DNA from 2 places in the Zhongshania guokunii genome. Region 1 is predicted to be linked to the other one. Evidence: predicted binding sites of a transcription regulator. Region 1 holds the regulator's gene; the other holds the start of a gene.
The links. Region 1 encodes PhoB, which activates phosphate uptake and scavenging genes when phosphate is short. Its sites were predicted from a motif close to TGTCATAAANNTGTAACA; they were not measured.

Region 1 (8,517 bases):
CGTCGGTGCCGGCTTTACGCGCTTGCAGCGGGTCGACGATTCTGACGGTTTGCACGGCGTCAATCGGCGCGCTGGCTTCAGGGGCTTCTTCGTTTTTCTTGCAGCTCTCGGTGGCGCTGGTGTCAATATAAGGGCTGGTAATGGGGTCAACTTTGCCTAATTGATCAACGCTGGCCGAGTCAATAACGGTCCAGCCGTCGGGTACTTCGCGCGTGACATAGGCGGTGCCGCGCAGGTCGCGGATGCTGTCGATGCTGTCGCCGCGGCCCAAGCGGTGCGCAACGTCAATGATAGCGCGTTCGGCATTGCCATAGAGCAAAATGTCGGCTCGAGAGTCGAGTAATACGGAGCGGCGGACCTTGTCGCTCCAGTAGTCGTAATGGGCGATGCGGCGCAAACTGGCTTCAATTGAGCCTATTACAATAGGGCAGTCTTTATAGGCTTCGCGGCAGCGCTGAGAATATACTATCACTGCGCGGTCTGGGCGTTTGCCGCCTTCGTTGTCTGGCGAGTAGGCGTCGTCGTGGCGCAGGCGGCGGTCAGCAGTGTAGCGGTTTATCATGGAATCCATGTTGCCGGAGGCCACGCCGAAGAATAGGTTCGGTTTACCTAAGGCCTTAAACGGCTCGGCAGATTGCCAGTCGGGTTGTGCAATAATGCCTACCCGAAAGCCCTGTGCTTCTAATACTCGGCCGATAACCGCCATGCCAAAGCTGGGGTGATCGACATAGGCGTCGCCGGTCACAATGATGATGTCACAGCTATCCCAGCCTAGCGCATCCATCTCTTGCCGCGAGGTGGGCAGGTAGGAGGCGGTGCCGAAACATTCGGCCCAGTAGGGGCGGTGGCTGAAGATGAGTTTTGGTGTTTGCATAGCTGAAGACATGGCGGTAACGCAGTATTCCGAATAAAGGGGCATTATACTTGATATTGGTCTTACTTGCTGGCCGATGACGCAGCCATGCAAAATATAAATAGCCTTACTAAGTGCTTGAATATTTAGAGAAATCAGGGGTAAATAAGTGCCTGTCACACAAGCGATTAAGAAAAGGGCCCGGAAATGGAGTGGTTGAATTCAAATATAGCGTACTGGCATTGGATGGTTTTTGGCCTACTGCTGGTAGCCAGTGAGATGTTTGTCCCTGTTTTTGTGATGATTTGGTTTGGTGCCAGTGCCATTGCCGTCGGATTAGTGCTTGCGGTAGTTGAAATGAGTTTAGTCGTTCAGCTGTTGTTTTGGTTGACGTTATCCGTGGCGGATTTACTGCTGTGGTTTAAGTTTATTCATCCTAAAATGAAAAACCGCACGCTTTCTGGTATGTCGCGGGAGCAGGTGATTGGGCAAGAGGGCATGGTAATTCGTATTGGGCCGGAGGTGGAGCACGGTACTATGCGTTTTTCGATACCGGTGTTGGGCAGTGACGAGTGGCAGTTTATTTGCCGGGAGCCAATTTCGGTAGGCGATCGCGTGTGTGTGGAAGATATTTCAGGCAATACACTGATTGTGCGCGGTCCGCACGGTGGCGCCTAAGTAGGCATATGGCAAGTATTTAAATTCAAAGATAAGGAAGTGTGCGATGGATGGCTTGGCAGTAGTAATTGCATTGGCAATATTGGTGGTTATCACCCTGTTAAAAGGGGTGAAAACTGTCCCGCAGGGTTATAAACATATCGTTCAGCGCCTAGGTAAGTATCACGTTACTTTAAATCCTGGTTTAAATTTTATTATTCCGTATATCGATTCGGTGGCTTATAAGTTGACCACCAAAGACATTGTGCTGGATATTCCCTCGCAAGAAGTCATTACCGAAGATAATGCGGTGATTATTGCCAATGCGGTCGCCTATATTAATATTGTGGCACCAGAAAAAGCGGTTTACGGCGTTGAAAACTACACTTTTGCAATTCAAAACCTAGTCCAAACTGCGCTGCGTTCTATTGTTGGCGAGATGGCGCTGGACTCGGCGCTGTCGTCGCGGGACCAAATTAAAGCCAAACTAAAAGCCGCTATATCTGAGGATATTGCCGATTGGGGGATTACCCTGAAAACAGTAGAAATTCAGGACATAAACCCCTCGCCAACGATGCAGGCGGCCATGGAAGAGCAAGCGGCGGCAGAGCGCCAGCGGCGCGCTGCGGTGACTAAAGCTGAGGGTGAAAAACAGGCGGCCATTTTGGAAGCTGATGGCCGTTTAGAGGCCTCGCGTCGTGATGCGCAAGCCCAAGTAGTGCTTGCCAAAGCCAGTGGCGCCGCTATTTCGCTAGTGTCTGAGGCGGTGGGCAATGAAGAATTGCCTGTGCTTTATTTGCTTGGCGAGAAATACACCGAAGCGCTGCTGCGTTTGGCCTCTTCAGACAATGCTAAAACGGTGGTTTTACCTGCAGATTTGCCGCAGGCTTTGCGCGGTATATTAAATAAAGTCTAATGAAGGATTGAGCGTTTTACATGGATCATACTTATCGTTTAGTGATTAGCTGCCCAGATCGCGTGGGGATAGTAGCCCGCGTTAGTCAGTTTGTTGCAGAGCAGGGAGGTTGGCTCACCGAGGCAAATTATCACGCCGATGCCGAGAGCAATTGGTTTTTTATGCGTAATGAAATTCGCGCCGAATCACTGAAAGTGAGTGCGCAGGCCTGCCGTGCGGCATTTGCACCGATTGCCGAGGAGTATGGTATGCACTGGGCGCTGGTGGACTCTGCGGTTAAGCGTAAGGTGGTTATTTTGGCCAGTCACGCCTCCCACTGTATTGCCGATATATTGCATCGCTGGCACAGTGGTGAATTGGACTGCGATATTCCCTGTGTTATATCCAATCACGAAAACCTGCGTAGCATGGTGGAATGGCACGGTATCCCCTTTGAATACGTTGCTATTGATCCGCAAAACAAAGCACCCGCCCACGCTAAAATTATGGCCTTGGCCCAAGAATACCAAGCAGACTGCGTGGTATTAGCGCGCTATATGCAAATTATTCAGCCCGAATTTTGCCAGGCTTACGCAGGGCGAATGATCAACATCCATCACAGTTTCTTGCCGTCATTTATCGGTGCAAACCCTTATCAGAAAGCCTTCGATCGCGGTGTTAAATTAATCGGCGCCACCAGTCACTATGTCACCGAACGTCTCGATGAGGGGCCAATCATCGAGCAAGATGTAATTCGGGTTTCCCATCGGCACAGCAAAGACGATTTGGTTCGTCTTGGTAAAGATGTCGAAAAATCGGTGCTTGCTCGGGCACTGCGCAATCATCTCGAAGATCGTGTTTTGGTTCACGGAAATAAGACGGTAGTGTTTGATTAAGCTGGGAAAATTGGAAGTGTCATAAAATTGTCACTAAAAATCGTTTTAATGCAGCTTACAAATATCGCAAAAAAAGGTTAAAGGGATGACTGCAAGCACCATATTGATCGTCGACGACGAAGCTGCGATCCGTGAAATGATACGGGTAGGACTGGAGTTGGCCGGCTATGAGTGTCTGGAAGCGAGCAATGCGCAGGACGCACATGGCCTTATAGTGGATCGGCGACCTGATTTGGTGCTGCTAGATTGGATGATGCCGGTTACCAGTGGCTTGGAATTACTGCGTCGCCTGCGTAGAGATGAGCTGACCCGCGACCTTTTAGTTATTATGCTGACCGCCAAAGACGATGAAGACAATCGCGTGCAGGGCTTGGATGTGGGGGCCGACGACTACATTACCAAACCGTTTTCATCGCGGGAGTTAATGGCGCGAATTAAAGCTATAATGCGGCGCTCGACAAGTCGTGAGCAGGAGGAGAGCATCGAGGTCGCAGGCCTGAAATTAGACCCTAGCAGTCACCGGGTGTTTGTTGACGCCACGCCATTAGAGATGGGGCCTACCGAGTTTAAATTACTAAAGTTCTTTATGACCCACCAAGAGCGGGCGTATAGTCGCGGCCAGCTTTTAGATCAAGTTTGGGGAACCAATGTCTATGTCGAAGAACGCACAGTTGATGTGCATATTCGGCGGCTTCGCAAGGCGCTGCAGACCGAACTTCGCGACTGCGGCCTCTTAATTCAAACAGTTCGGGGAACGGGCTACCGTTTTTCCACCACGGGTGTTTGCGCATAGCGCGAAATGATGCGGTATTACAGCTGGAAGACAGAATTATTACGGCTTAGTGTGCCATTGCTTGCAATGGCCGGGGCCTGCGTTGTTTTTGACTTGGGGGTATTGCCCCTGCTGGTGCTCGCAATATTGATCTGTGGCCGTGTATTGCAGCAATTGCAGCGTCTGTCGGATTGGTTGTACAGCGGCACCGGCGAAGAGCCGCCGGAGGCAATAGGGATGTGGGGCCAAGTTTTTGATGTGATATACCAAATGCAGCGAGACTCTAGTCAAGACAGTGATCGCCTGCAGGCAATGATTGATTATTTACACTCTTCATTTGCGTCAATGTCCGACGCGGTGGTGATGCTCGACCCCCAGGGCAATATCGAGTGGTGCAACTCTTCCGCCCACGATTTACTTGGGCTAAGGCAAGAGGGAGATGCCGGCCGGCAGCTGGTTAATCTGCTGCGCAGTCCCGCCTTTTTACGGTACTTTGAGGCAGAGCGCTATCAGGCGCCACTGGAGATGAATTCCCCCGTAAATGGCATGATCAACCTCAGTATTAGTGTCAGTTTTTTTGGCAAGCGCAATCGTCTATTGTTTGCTCGTGATGTGACTCGAACCCACCGTTTAGAGCAAATGCGTAAAGATTTTGTTGCCAATGTCTCCCATGAGTTACGCACGCCACTCACTGTGATTAACGGTTATCTAGAGACTTTTTCTGAGCACGGTGGCGAAAATCCGCGCTGGGATAGGGCGGTAAATCAAATGCTGCAACAGTCGCGGCGGATGAATTTATTAATCCAAGACCTTATGTTGCTGTCGCGCTTAGAGTCGGTGCCAAAATTGGCTGATGAAAGTGTTATTCGCTTGCGGCCATTAATGGAAATGATTCGCGAAGAGAGTGAGACCGCAGCGAGTGGCTCGCGGAATATTGTGATTGAATGTGACGATAATATTGCAATAAATGGCAATGCCAATGAATTGCGCAGCGCTTTTTCTAATTTGGCGGTCAATGCTGCGCGCTATACCAGTGAAAATGACAAGATAATTTTGCGCTGGTATCAAGATGACTACCATGCCTATTTTGAAGTTGAAGACACCGGAATAGGCATTGAACCCCAGTATATCCCTCGTTTAACAGAGCGGTTTTACCGCGTAGATCAAAGCCGCTCCCTTGATACGGGCGGCACTGGGCTGGGTCTGGCCATTGTTAAGCATGTTCTTATTCGCCATCGAGCCGAATTGCGTATCCGTAGTGTGCCTAATACCGGCAGTGTTTTTAGCTGTGTCTTTCCCAAATCTGCAGCAGTAAAAGTGGCTTAAGCTGGCGGTAAAGGATATTTGGGGCTGTTGTCACAAAGTTGTCATAATTCGTCTATAAAGTGGCATCGTTGTAACAGCTTAATGGCTTTGGGAGTATCGAATTGAAGATCAAATATTTAGTAGCAAGTACGGTTGTGGCTTTGTCGTCAATGGGCGCGGTTGCCGATACGAGCGTAGATAGCAAACTGCCAGACTACACCAAGGCATCTGGCGTATCGGGTAATTTATCTAGCGTTGGCTCCGATACACTCGCTAACCTGATGACTTTGTGGGGCGAGGATTTTAAGCGTATCTACCCGAATATCAATATCCAGATTCAGGCTGCTGGATCGTCTACTGCGCCACCAGCATTGACCGAAGGCACATCTAATATCGGTCCAATGAGCCGTAAGATGAAAGACAAAGAGCTTGAGTCTTTTGAGTCTAAATATGGCTATAAGCCAACTGCAATCCCGGTAGCGATTGATGCTTTGGCGGTTTTTGTGCACAAAGACAACCCAATTTCAGGTATGACAATGGCACAGGTTGATGCGGTGTTTTCTAGCACCCATAAGTGTGGTCACGCTGCAAATGTAGATACATGGGGTGGTTTGGGCATGAGTAATGCTTGGGCGGCACGGGATATTCAAATGTTTGGCCGCAACTCGGTTTCCGGAACTTACGGTTACTTTAAAGAAGAAGCCCTGTGTAAAGGCGATTTCAAAAATGGCGTTAATGAACAGCCTGGTTCAGCGTCGGTAGTGCAGTCGGTTTCTACCTCTATTAACGGTATCGGCTACTCTGGTATTGGTTATAAAACGTCAAGCGTGCGCGCAGTGCCATTGGCAAAAGACGAGAAAAGTGCCTTTGTTGAGGCCAATGCCGAAAATGCGACTAAAGGTAGCTACCCGCTGTCGCGCTTCCTCTACGTTTACGTAAACAAAGCACCAAATAAGCCGCTGGCACCATTGGAACGCGAGTTTGTGAAGCTGATTCTGTCAAAGCAAGGCCAGGAAGTCGTAGTTAAAGATGGCTACATTCCACTGCCGGCCAGCGTTGTTGACAAAATAAGCAGTAAATTAGAGCTGTAAATCAGTCTAGGTGTAATGCTTGTAAGAATGCCGCAGAGCTGATTTGCGGCATTTTTTTTGCGGTAATGCCGAGTGTCATAATACTGTAACAAAACTGTCATACTGTGTGTGCTGGTTTTTAGAGAGCGAGTAAAATGAGTCAGTCTGAGGTACGAGCTACCGCTTCCGCCTACCGCAAATGGCGGCAAGTTAAAGATGGTCTTGCAACAGCCACCATCACTACCGGTGGAATTGGGGTCCTGTTTGCCATTCTGCTGATATTTTTCTACCTGCTGTATGAAATTATGCCGCTGTTTGAGTCGGCTTCCCTTAAAGAAACCAATCAGTATGCGGCAACCAGCGAGACTTCCAGCCTCTACTTAGCGATGGAGGAGCAAGCCGAAGTAGGTTTTCGTCTTGACCGTTCTGGGCGGGCTGATTTTTTCCAAGTGAGCGACGGCAAATTACTATTGAGTGAAGAGCTGCCCTTAAACAATGCGGCAATTAGCAGCTTTTCACTCGACTCCGAAGTTAGTCGCATTTTTGCGCTTGGCCTAAATGATGGCCGAGTACTGATCGCTAAGCACGATTACCGCACCAGCTATCCCGGTGATAAGCGTCTTATTACTCCAATTTTGCGTTACCCCTATGAGAAAGAGACTTTACTGCTGAGTGAAGAGGGGGCAATAGATCAAATAGCCATTAGCGACAGCGATGATGAATTGCTTTTGGTGGCAATAAGCAATGGCAAATTAATCGGTCGCCGCTGGGTTAAAGAAGAAGATTTTCTCAGTGAAGAAGTCACCCTGATTGAAGAACCGGTGGACTTGCCCGTTTTGGATATTGCTGCTGACCGTGTGTTGATCGGTCCTGGGCAGCAATGGCTGTATGTACTAAGTAATGACGGTGGTTACCGTCTTATCGATTTGCGTCGGGTTAACGTAGCAGACCGCGGCTATTTATTTGACAGCGGCAAGCTTAGCGAGGCGCGATTCCTGCTGGGCGGCATCTCCTTGCTGACTGCCAGCGATCACGGTGAAGTGGGGCAGTGGTTTGTGGTTCGCGACGCCTCGCGCGAGTCTGGTTATCGCTTGCAGCCAGTTCGGCAATTTGCGGTGCCCAATGGTGGCAGCGCCGCATTAGTTACGGAACACCGCCGCAAGGGCTTTCTGAATGTAACGAAAGACGGACGTTTGGATGTGTTTTACACCACCTCGCACCGCCGCTTATTGAAACGCGATCTTGATGTTGGCACTGTTGCGTCGATGGCGATTTCGCCGCGTGCAGATACTGTATTACTAGAAAATCAACAAGGCATGCTGCACAGCTACGAGCTTCACAACGAGCACCCTGAGCTGTCGTGGTCGGCGCTGTGGAGTAAAGTTTGGTATGAAAGTTATCCCGAGCCAGATTATGTGTGGCAGTCGTCGGCATCAACTAATGATTTCGAAGCGAAGTACAGTTTTGCACCGCTGGCTTTTGGTACTTTAAAAGCAGCATTTTACGCGATGGTAATTGCGGCTCCGCTGGCTATCTGCGGCGCTATTTACACGGCGTATTTTATGGCGCCCGCGCTGCGTAGAAAGGTTAAGCCACTCATTGAATTAATGGAGGCTTTGCCTACGGTCATACTTGGCTTTCTGGCCGGTTTGTGGCTAGCCCCTTTTATTGAAAAAAATATGCCTGCGGTTTTTTCTCTGTTTTTAATTATGCCGGTGGGTATTCTGCTGTTCGCGTGGTGCTGGGCTCAGCTCCCAATTAGCGTGCGGCGTTATGTGCCAGAAGGCTGGCATCCAGTATTGCTCGTGCCAGTGGTGCTTGGGATTGTGGTTGCCTGTGTGACGCTTGGTGCGCCAATGGAGCGAGCCTTTTTTGGTGGCGATATGCGCGCGTGGCTCACCAATGATTTAGGCGTGTCCTTCGATCAGCGCAACGCACTGGTGGTCGGCATTGCGATGGGTTTTGCTGTCATCCCAACAATATTTTCGATTGCTGAAGATGCGATATTTTCGGTGCCGAAACACCTCAGTTATGGCTCTTTGGCACTGGGCGCAACGCCTTGGCAGAGT
Region 2 (8,517 bases), on a different contig from region 1:
ATAGCGACGCACTGGTCGCGCAATTGTGGCAGAGCAGCGGCGCTATTCGCGAGACCTACCCAGCCGCTGTGGCTGGCTAAACGATGCCGCAAAGCCAAATTTATACTGATTTTGACGCCACCAGCGACACCCCTGCCGAAGAGCCCGTCGGCCCCGCGCTGCCCGATCTCACCACCGTTATGGACGCCTGCCGTGGCCGCCTGCATCGGCGCCTGTCTGAGCTGCTGTCGCTGGAGCAGCTCTGCCGCCAAGCCGGCGCGCTGATCAGCAGCCGCACTGAAGCCCTGATTGAGGTTGACGAATTCACCCTGCCACTCACGTCGCTGGTCATAGGTAATCCAGACACCGCCAAGCACTGCCTATTGCTCATTGCCGGCATTCACGGCGTGGAACGTATTGGCACCCAAGTTTTGCTAGCGTGGCTAGAGAGCGTCATTGAGCGCTGTCGCTGGGACAGCCACTGGCGCCGCCAATTCGACGAAGAAATCTGTATTGTCGCCCTGCCCATCGTCAACCCCGGTGGCATGCTCAGGGATTCGCGCTGCAACCCCAATGGAATAGACATCAATCGCCACGCCCCCATCGACGCCGAAGACAAAGTACCCTTCCTCGTTGGCGGCCAACGCCTGTCGCGAAAAATACCTTGGTATCGAGGCCGGCGCGAAGACGACTTTGAACCCGAATTTGTTGCGCTGCAAAATGTAATTGGGCGGCACTGCCGTGTCGGCCGTCCGACGATTGCCATAGACTTTCACTCTGGCTTTGGCTTTCAAGACCATATTTGGATCCCCTACGCCTACCGTCGCCAACCCATCGCCGACATCGGCAGCTACGTGGCGCTAAAGCTATTGTGGGAGCGCAACTTTCCCCACCACAATTATATTTTTGGGCCCCAGGCCATGCACTACCTCAGCCACGGCGACATCTGGGACTACTTTCACCAGCGCTGCCGCAGCGAGGGCATTAGCCTACTGCCGCTAACCTTAGAAATGGGCTCTTGGCTGTGGATTAAAAAACACCCTCAGCAATTATTCAGCTTTGCTGGTTTATTTAACCCCACCGTACCCCACCGCCACGCCCGCGTATTGCGCGGCCACTTACTGCTTATCGATTTTATCCTAGCGGCCGCCCGCAATATTGAGCACTGGCAGCCCCACGGCGAACAGGCCCGAGAAATGCAGCAAATGGCGCAAAGCCTCTGGTACCGACAGCTTTAACATGGCAAACCACATTCAAAGCACTATTGAAGCACCGATTAAAGACTGGGTATTTTTGCGCGGTTTAAGTCGCGAGCACGCTCACTGGGGAGATTTTCTCAGCCGTTGCGAGGCAGAGTTGGACTGGAATTGCCACGCTATTGACCTACCCGGCTTTGGCAGCGAGTACCAGCGGCAATCGCCACGCAATATCAGCGCTATTCGTCGCGACGTGCAAACGCGGCTCCCCCACCCCCTTCAAAACAGCACCAAGCCATTTGGCATAATCGCCCTCTCGCTGGGCGGCATGGTCGCACTAGACTGGCTGGCGAATAGCCCAGAGCAGATCGCCAAAATAATTTTCATCAATACCAGTACCGGCGACTGCCCCTTGTTTCAACGCCTACAGATCAAATCGTTAGGCCCCGCCCTCGGCGCACTGCTCGCGCCCAGCCTTATTAAACGCGAGCGCGCCGCCTTAGCCATGGTGAGTAATTGCCATTCCAATGACCCAGAGCTGTTAAAAGATTGGTGCCAAATAAGTACTGCGCGGCCAATAACAAAAGCAAATGTGCTACGCCAGCTATTCGCCGCCGCCCGCTATCAGGCTCCCGCGACAATATCCGGCGCACCGCAGTTACTCATTAGCAGCCGCGCCGACCATATGGTTTCTTATCACTGCAGTGAATACTTGGCGGCAAAATACCGCTGGCCACTTGTATTGCATAATAACGCTGGCCACGACCTGCCAATTGATGATCCGGCGTGGTTGATTGAAGTGTTTAAGAGGAATGCTTAATGCTGGACGGGAGATGGGAGACGCTTAAATGCGCGCCGGATGTCTGACGTCGGACGCCAGTCCACGGAAGGTATAATACTCAACGGGATGCGGAAAATACAAAATCCACGCGTCCCATATATTAGCGCTTTCCGTCTCCCGTCAAGCGTCTCCAGCGTTGTCAGACTTCAGACGCCTGACGTCCGACGTCGTCCCCCAAATACCGTTTCCGCCTTGCCGCTTTCATTTTCGTAATATCCACCAACACCAAGCCATCAATACAATCAGCAAAGTCGGGATCAACATTAAACGCTGCAAAGCTTACGCCGCCGGGTTCGCACAGCTCCGTGTATTGTTTAAACAAGGTGGGTACCGAGCACGACAGGTCTGCGAGCTCTTGTTTTAGCTGCGTAAACTCTTCGCGGTAATCCTCGCCGGTAAAATTGATATTCGCGGTCTCTGGACGGTAGGGGCTTTTAGCATTGGCCCATACCTGCGTTGTGGGAAAGTGGGTTTGATAAAAGGGTATCAACAGGTCTTTCGCCGCGCGGGGCAAACTGTCGCTTAAGCTCACCGGCCCAAACAAATAGCGCACTTCTGGGTAGCGCTGCAAATAGGTGCCCAGCCCCTGCCATAAATAGTCTAGGCCGTTACGGCCCCAGTAGCGCGGCTGCACAAAGCTGCGACCAAGCTCGGCGCCATGTTCAAAATACTCTTCGGCGTAGGGAATCTGATAATCGAATAAGGATTCGCTGTACAAAGTTTGGCCATCATCAAGACTGGCAATGCGCTTTAGCCGGTAGGCACCCACTAGCTCTAATTGGTTTTCGTCCCAGAGCACAATGTGGTCGTAGTAGGCATCGAAGCCATCAACGTCGCGGCGGCGACCGGTGCCTTCGCCAACAGCGCGAAAACTCACTTCGCGCAGGCGGCCAATTTCGCGCATCACGGTGCAGTCGCCGCTGTATTGATAGCAGTAAATTTCCATACCGTCGCGGGTGCTGCCTAAATGGTCGCAGCGGCGAATCGCAGTGCGCAGCTCCTGTCGGTCTTCTGGGTGAGCCACCGCCTGCGCCACTGGCATAAAGCAGGGTTCGCCACCGCGCTTACGCCGACCGAGCTTATACAAATGTTTCTTGAATAAGCGTGCCTTAGCTGGCGCGGTCACGGGTAAATTTTGATATACCTCATACTCAACTGCCGAGCCAATAGTAACTCGCACCGTGCGGTTATTTTGTTTGAACATTTCGCGAATCAACCACAGGGTCGACAAGGGCTTGGCCAGCAGCGAAAGCGCATAGAAAAACACCGAATTACGGGCGTTAATATGCACAGGTAAAATGGGGGCTTTTGCCTTAGCGGCAAACTTAATAAAACCATTGCGCCAGCGGCCGTCGCGCACTCCTGAGGGGCTAAACCGAGAGACCTCGCCAGCGGGGAAAATAATCACTGCGCCTTCGTCATTTAAATGGCCGTGAATAGCCTGCAAGTTTTCTTTGCGGTTACGCTTGCCACTCATATTATCAACCGGCAGTAATAAGCTGCGCAGTGGTTTTATGGCATAAAGCAATTCATTGGCAACCACCTTTACGTCTGAGCGCACTTCAGACACCAATTTCAAGAGCGCTAATCCATCTAAACTGCCAATAGGATGATTGGAGATAATCACCACACGGCCAGTCACCGGAATGCGCTCTTTATCTAGTGCGCTTACCGCGTAACCAAAATCAAAAAATTCTAAACCCTTTTCAACAAAGTCGAGCCCCTGCAGGTAGGGGTAGTCGCGCTCAAACTGTTTAAATTCGGCCTCGTGAAATAGGTATTTAAGCAAGGCCGCTAAGGTTTTTTTAATGCGCGGGCTACCCTTAGATATCCGGGGAAACTGCTCATCAATGACTGAATCAACCGATATCATATTATTAACTCCTATTGATTAACCGACGCGACGCATAGGCAGAACATCGGCGGTTGCCCGGCCGCCATTGCCGGTCATGCTCTGCAGCAGGGTTTGATGTTCTGTCCACTGCAGTAACTCCAAAGTGCCATCATAGGTCTCACCTAGCAGGGTGCAGTTTTCGATCCAGTCGCCGTCATTGCAGTACAGCAAACCCTTCACTTTCTTAAGCGCCGGCTGATGAATATGGCCACACACCACTCCGTCTAGTCCGCGCCGAGAGGCTTCCCGAATAGCTGCTTCTTCAAACACGCTAATCACTTGGCGGGCGTTGGGAATGCGCTGTTTTATATAGGTAGCCAAAGACCAGTAATTGCGCCCAAAGCGGCGACGTCCAAAATTGGCCCAGCGATTGAGAAACAGCAGTAAATCGTAGGCGGCATCGCCAACTAGATCTTCCCACTTACTTAAACGCATGTGCTCGTCGAGGCAGTCGCCGTGAAACATCAGCAATCGCTTACCGGCAACCGTGGTATGAATAGCTTCGCGTTTAATTTCGATGGGACCGAGAATATGGCCAACATAGTCCCGCAGGGGCTCGTCGTGATTGCCAGGGATGTACACAACTCGAGTGCCCGTGCTGGCTTTTTTGAATAAGCTGCGAACCACCTCATAGTGACTTTTTGGCCAGTACAAGCTGCGCTTTAGTGCCCAAAGATCGACAACATCGCCAACCAAGTACAAGGTTTCGCACTCTGTTTTGGCTAAAAAATCGAGAAGATAGTCCGCTCGGCAATCTTTAAAGCCGAGGTGAATATCAGATAACCAAACAGTTTTATAACGCTGTCTTAGCTCCACCCGTATACATCCTCTTTGCCTATTTAGGGCAAGACTAGGGCTTTACTGTGACAATAGCGGGACTAAAAAAGGACAGTTTTATGACAGAAAGCTCGAGTCACACTGAACTCAAACATTCGTAATAGAGGAGTAATCGTGAGATAGAGGCGATTTACGTTTTCATCACCTGAGGGTAATGCGCCGCGAGTACTTCTTCCAACTTTTTCTCAGTTAGCGGTTTACTTGAAAAGGCTTTAACCTCTACTTTACTCTCTGCCAACAATGCATCGTCGGGGTTTAATGATGTAGTCAGCATTACCACTACCACACCAGCTTGCTGCGCTGTAGATAGAGCGGCGTATTTTTCCAAAAACTGCCAGCCATTCATCACAGGCATATTAATATCTAAAAAAACCAACTCTGGCTTGGGGTAGTAGCCATCCACTTCGGTGGTTAAATAATCTAGAGCCAAACGGCCATTGGTGACGTCTACAACACTCTCGGCGCAGCCGTATTTCTCAATCACTAAGCGATGAATGTAATTTGTTGCCTTACAGTCATCTATAAGCAACACCCGTTTAAGCTTGTTCATTGCAATTTTCCCTGAGCGTAAAATAGAACACAGTGCCCACATTAGGCTCTGATTCTACCCAAATTTCTCCACCGTGTAACTCCACCACTTTTTTACAGTGGGCCAAGCCAATACCACTACCTTCAAATTCATCACGGCCATGCAGACGCTGAAAAATCATAAATATGTGCTGAAAGTGCTCTGCTTCTATGCCAATACCATTATCGCTAACACTGAACTGCCAAGCCTCTGCGCTATGTTCGGCGGTAATGGTTATTACCGGCGGCACACCCTCTCGACTAAATTTGAGACCATTGCTAATCAAGTTTTGAAACAATAAGCGCAATTCCGTTTTCTTGCCTACAATCGTCGGCAAATTATGGTACTCAATGCGCCCCCCTACGTCGTCAATCCGCAACCCCAAATCCACACAGACCGCCGCCACTAATTCTTGGCAATCTACTTCACTCACTGCCGACTCACCACCTAAGCGGCCGTAGTCCAGCAAACCGCGAATCAACTCGGTCATCCGCGCGGTGGATTCATTGATAAAACCTAGAAAGGTCAACCCCTGTTCATCCATCTTGTCGCGGTAGTTCTCTTCAAACAACTCAACGAGGCTTTGCACCGTGCACAGCGGTTCCTGTAAATCGTGCGACGCAATATAAGTAAACTGCTCCAGCTCCTTATAGGCAGCAGACAATTTTTGGTTATTCATCCGCAGTTCAAACTCAGCTGCTTTGCGTTCATTCACCTCGGCGGCCAATAATTTTTGTTTCTGTGATAGTTCTCCCAACAAGTTATCAAAAGCGCGTGCCAATTCGCCCAACTCTCCGCCGTCGTGAATCGGTAAATCTCCGCTCTCAGTTGCCAAACCATTATTATTAAGGGTATTACGCATGGCAACAATCGGTCCCGCGACGCGACGCGACACGTAGATTGCAAGAACCCCAGACATCAATAAGACAAAAATCAAAAACAGGTAAATCTTACTCAATACTTGACTTTTTATCGCCAAGGCTTCTTCAAAATCATGACTAGTAGCAACTATTATGCGATCGGCATTGTTTTCTGGATTGTAGGCAATACTGCGCATGGAATAGATAAATTCATGATCTTTAGAGCGCCCTTTGCCGTTTAGCACTTCAAGCTGAGGGCTAGCTATTAAACGCTGCGCAGCGGGGAAATCATCTAGCACATTGCTGCTACGCCCATATTCGAATGCGAAGCTGCGCTCTGGATTGGGGTGGAGTAAATAGTCACCAGCGCCATTGGTGATCACAAATTGATGTTCATCTCCAGATAAGGACTTTAGCGCATCAAACGTGTCCTGAAGATTGTGGTTAATAATAACTATGCCGAACAAGTCGCCTTCATCGCTATAGATTGGCATAGCTGCGCGAATAACCGGTTGCAAAGGCAGTACAATCTCGCCAAATTCGCGATTTAACTCGATATCAGACAAGTACACGCTGCCACGACTTAAACCAATAGTTTCAATAAAATAGCGGGTCTGACTTTTGTCCTGTAACTCGGGCTGAGCAACAGTGCGAATACTGCCATTGGGACCAAAGCGGTCCACCCGAACCTGCTCAAGTCCGTTGGCACGAATGAAACGAATTTGTAATTTGGGCTTAGCTTTGAGCATCTCGGTAAATATAACTCCCAGCCGCGACACCCACTCCTGAAAAGTCGATCCGTCGCGAGGGTCTATACCTCCATTTCTTTCTGCTCGAATCAGGCCTTGTATAGGCGGGGTGCCCGCAATAAACCGCAAATCTCTAACCAGCTCCAACATATTGGCGCGAAACTGCACCGCCTGTAACTCAGACTCATTAATTAGATTCTGTTCAGTAGCATCGAGCAATTGCTGATCTAATTGGCTCATAATAATGGAGATAATTACCGCATTACTGAGCACAATAAGCGCAACCAGTGGAAACAGGATGCGCCGTGTGATGCTTTTTCGTTTGCCAAGTATCGGCATATGCTCGGAAGCAGGCATATAAAAGCTCGTAATGTAAGATTACCTAACGAGGTAATTGATGGCGGGGCAGAATAATAATTACTCAACAATCCCATTGCTTTACTATAGGCAATATGAACGTCGATAGCTATTACTCACAAGCTAAATTAAATAGGTAGTTATCGCTATAAAAGCGAAATAAATACCCCGACAACCAATCCCAATCGCTGGGGCACAGCTACTAAAAGTGGTAAGCCAATGTCCCCCGATAAGTACGAGGCTCCATTGGGTGCGAGTGGCGGTCAAGCTGGGGCTCAATACCGGCGTTGCGCTCGGATAAAGTCCGTGAGGCATAGTAATAAGTGATATCGTCATCACGTTCATCCAAGGCATTAATGACCTCAAGCCCCAGCGATATACCACTTTTAAAGCGATAGCCAATATTGGCATTAACACTCTTCGAGGCCGCCGATTCAACATCACCGCCTTCGGTAAGCTTGCGAGGGCCGAAATAGCGCAGTCTAAGCCCCCCGTACACGCCGTTATCTAAATCGATACTCGCGCCCATAGCAAAGACCTGTTCAACGCTGTCGGGCACATATTTGCCCAATACCTGCCCCTCGTCGACCTGCAGTTGCTTAAACTCGGTTTCCGACGAGGCAACATCCATATCCAATACAAACCAGTCCACCGGCTGATAAAATACGCTCACCTCAAGGCCTTGGCGACGGCTGGCATCCCGAGGTTCGGTTGTCGACTCATCGCCAACAAACACCAACTCTGAATCTAAATCTAAACGAAACGCCACCACCGACAGCTGAATATCATTGGCCAGCAAGCTGCGCATCCCCAATTCATAGCCGACCGACGAAGATATCAGCGGCACTGCACTTTCCCTTCTCACTACACCCCGCGCATCATTGCTGTGAAAGCCCTCGCCATAATTAATGAAGAACTCCGTGGTCGCGAATGGGCCAAAGCGCAGTGATAATTTGGGCGACAACAAGGCCTCGCGGTCGCTGCCACCCGCCGTCGCGTCAAGCTTATCGGCTACCGCCACATCAATGGTTTGGTAGCGCAAACCCGCGATTGAGGCAAACCACGCCGTCCATTGGCTGTGTACGCTGCTGTATACACCGAGCGCCTGCTCTTCCACCGCCGCGCTGGCAAACAGATCGTATATTAGGCCTCGCTGGCTAAAGCCCACACCCACGTCGTTAATATCGTCCAGTCGCCATTCACCGCCGTAGCGCAATTCATGTACCGCGCTTAGGG

Region 2: a site for PhoB is predicted at 4,795-4,812, ahead of AB4876_RS04890 (UDP-2,3-diacylglucosamine diphosphatase). Genes of this name have one in related genera too.

The regions. Positions count from the first base shown of each region.
Region 1 covers NZ_JBFRYA010000021.1:15,319-23,835, reverse strand. The annotation lists gene AB4876_RS17495 (YgiQ family radical SAM protein) at 1-886, opposite strand, end outside; gene AB4876_RS17490 (NfeD family protein) at 1,061-1,531, shown strand; gene AB4876_RS17485 (SPFH domain-containing protein) at 1,578-2,426, shown strand; gene purU (formyltetrahydrofolate deformylase) at 2,447-3,301, shown strand; gene phoB (phosphate regulon transcriptional regulator PhoB) at 3,387-4,094, shown strand; gene phoR (phosphate regulon sensor histidine kinase PhoR) at 4,101-5,399, shown strand; gene AB4876_RS17465 (PstS family phosphate ABC transporter substrate-binding protein) at 5,501-6,469, shown strand; gene AB4876_RS17460 (ABC transporter permease subunit) at 6,604-8,517, shown strand, end outside.
Region 2 covers NZ_JBFRYA010000003.1:161,086-169,602, reverse strand. The annotation lists gene AB4876_RS04910 (MJ1255/VC2487 family glycosyltransferase) at 1-80, shown strand, start outside; gene AB4876_RS04905 (M14 family zinc carboxypeptidase) at 84-1,217, shown strand; gene AB4876_RS04900 (alpha/beta fold hydrolase) at 1,219-1,995, shown strand; gene olsF (bifunctional ornithine lipid synthase OlsF) at 2,156-3,889, opposite strand; gene AB4876_RS04890 (UDP-2,3-diacylglucosamine diphosphatase) at 3,908-4,726, opposite strand; gene AB4876_RS04885 (response regulator) at 4,878-5,297, opposite strand; gene AB4876_RS04880 (sensor histidine kinase) at 5,284-7,281, opposite strand; gene AB4876_RS04875 (TonB-dependent receptor) at 7,484-8,517, opposite strand, start outside.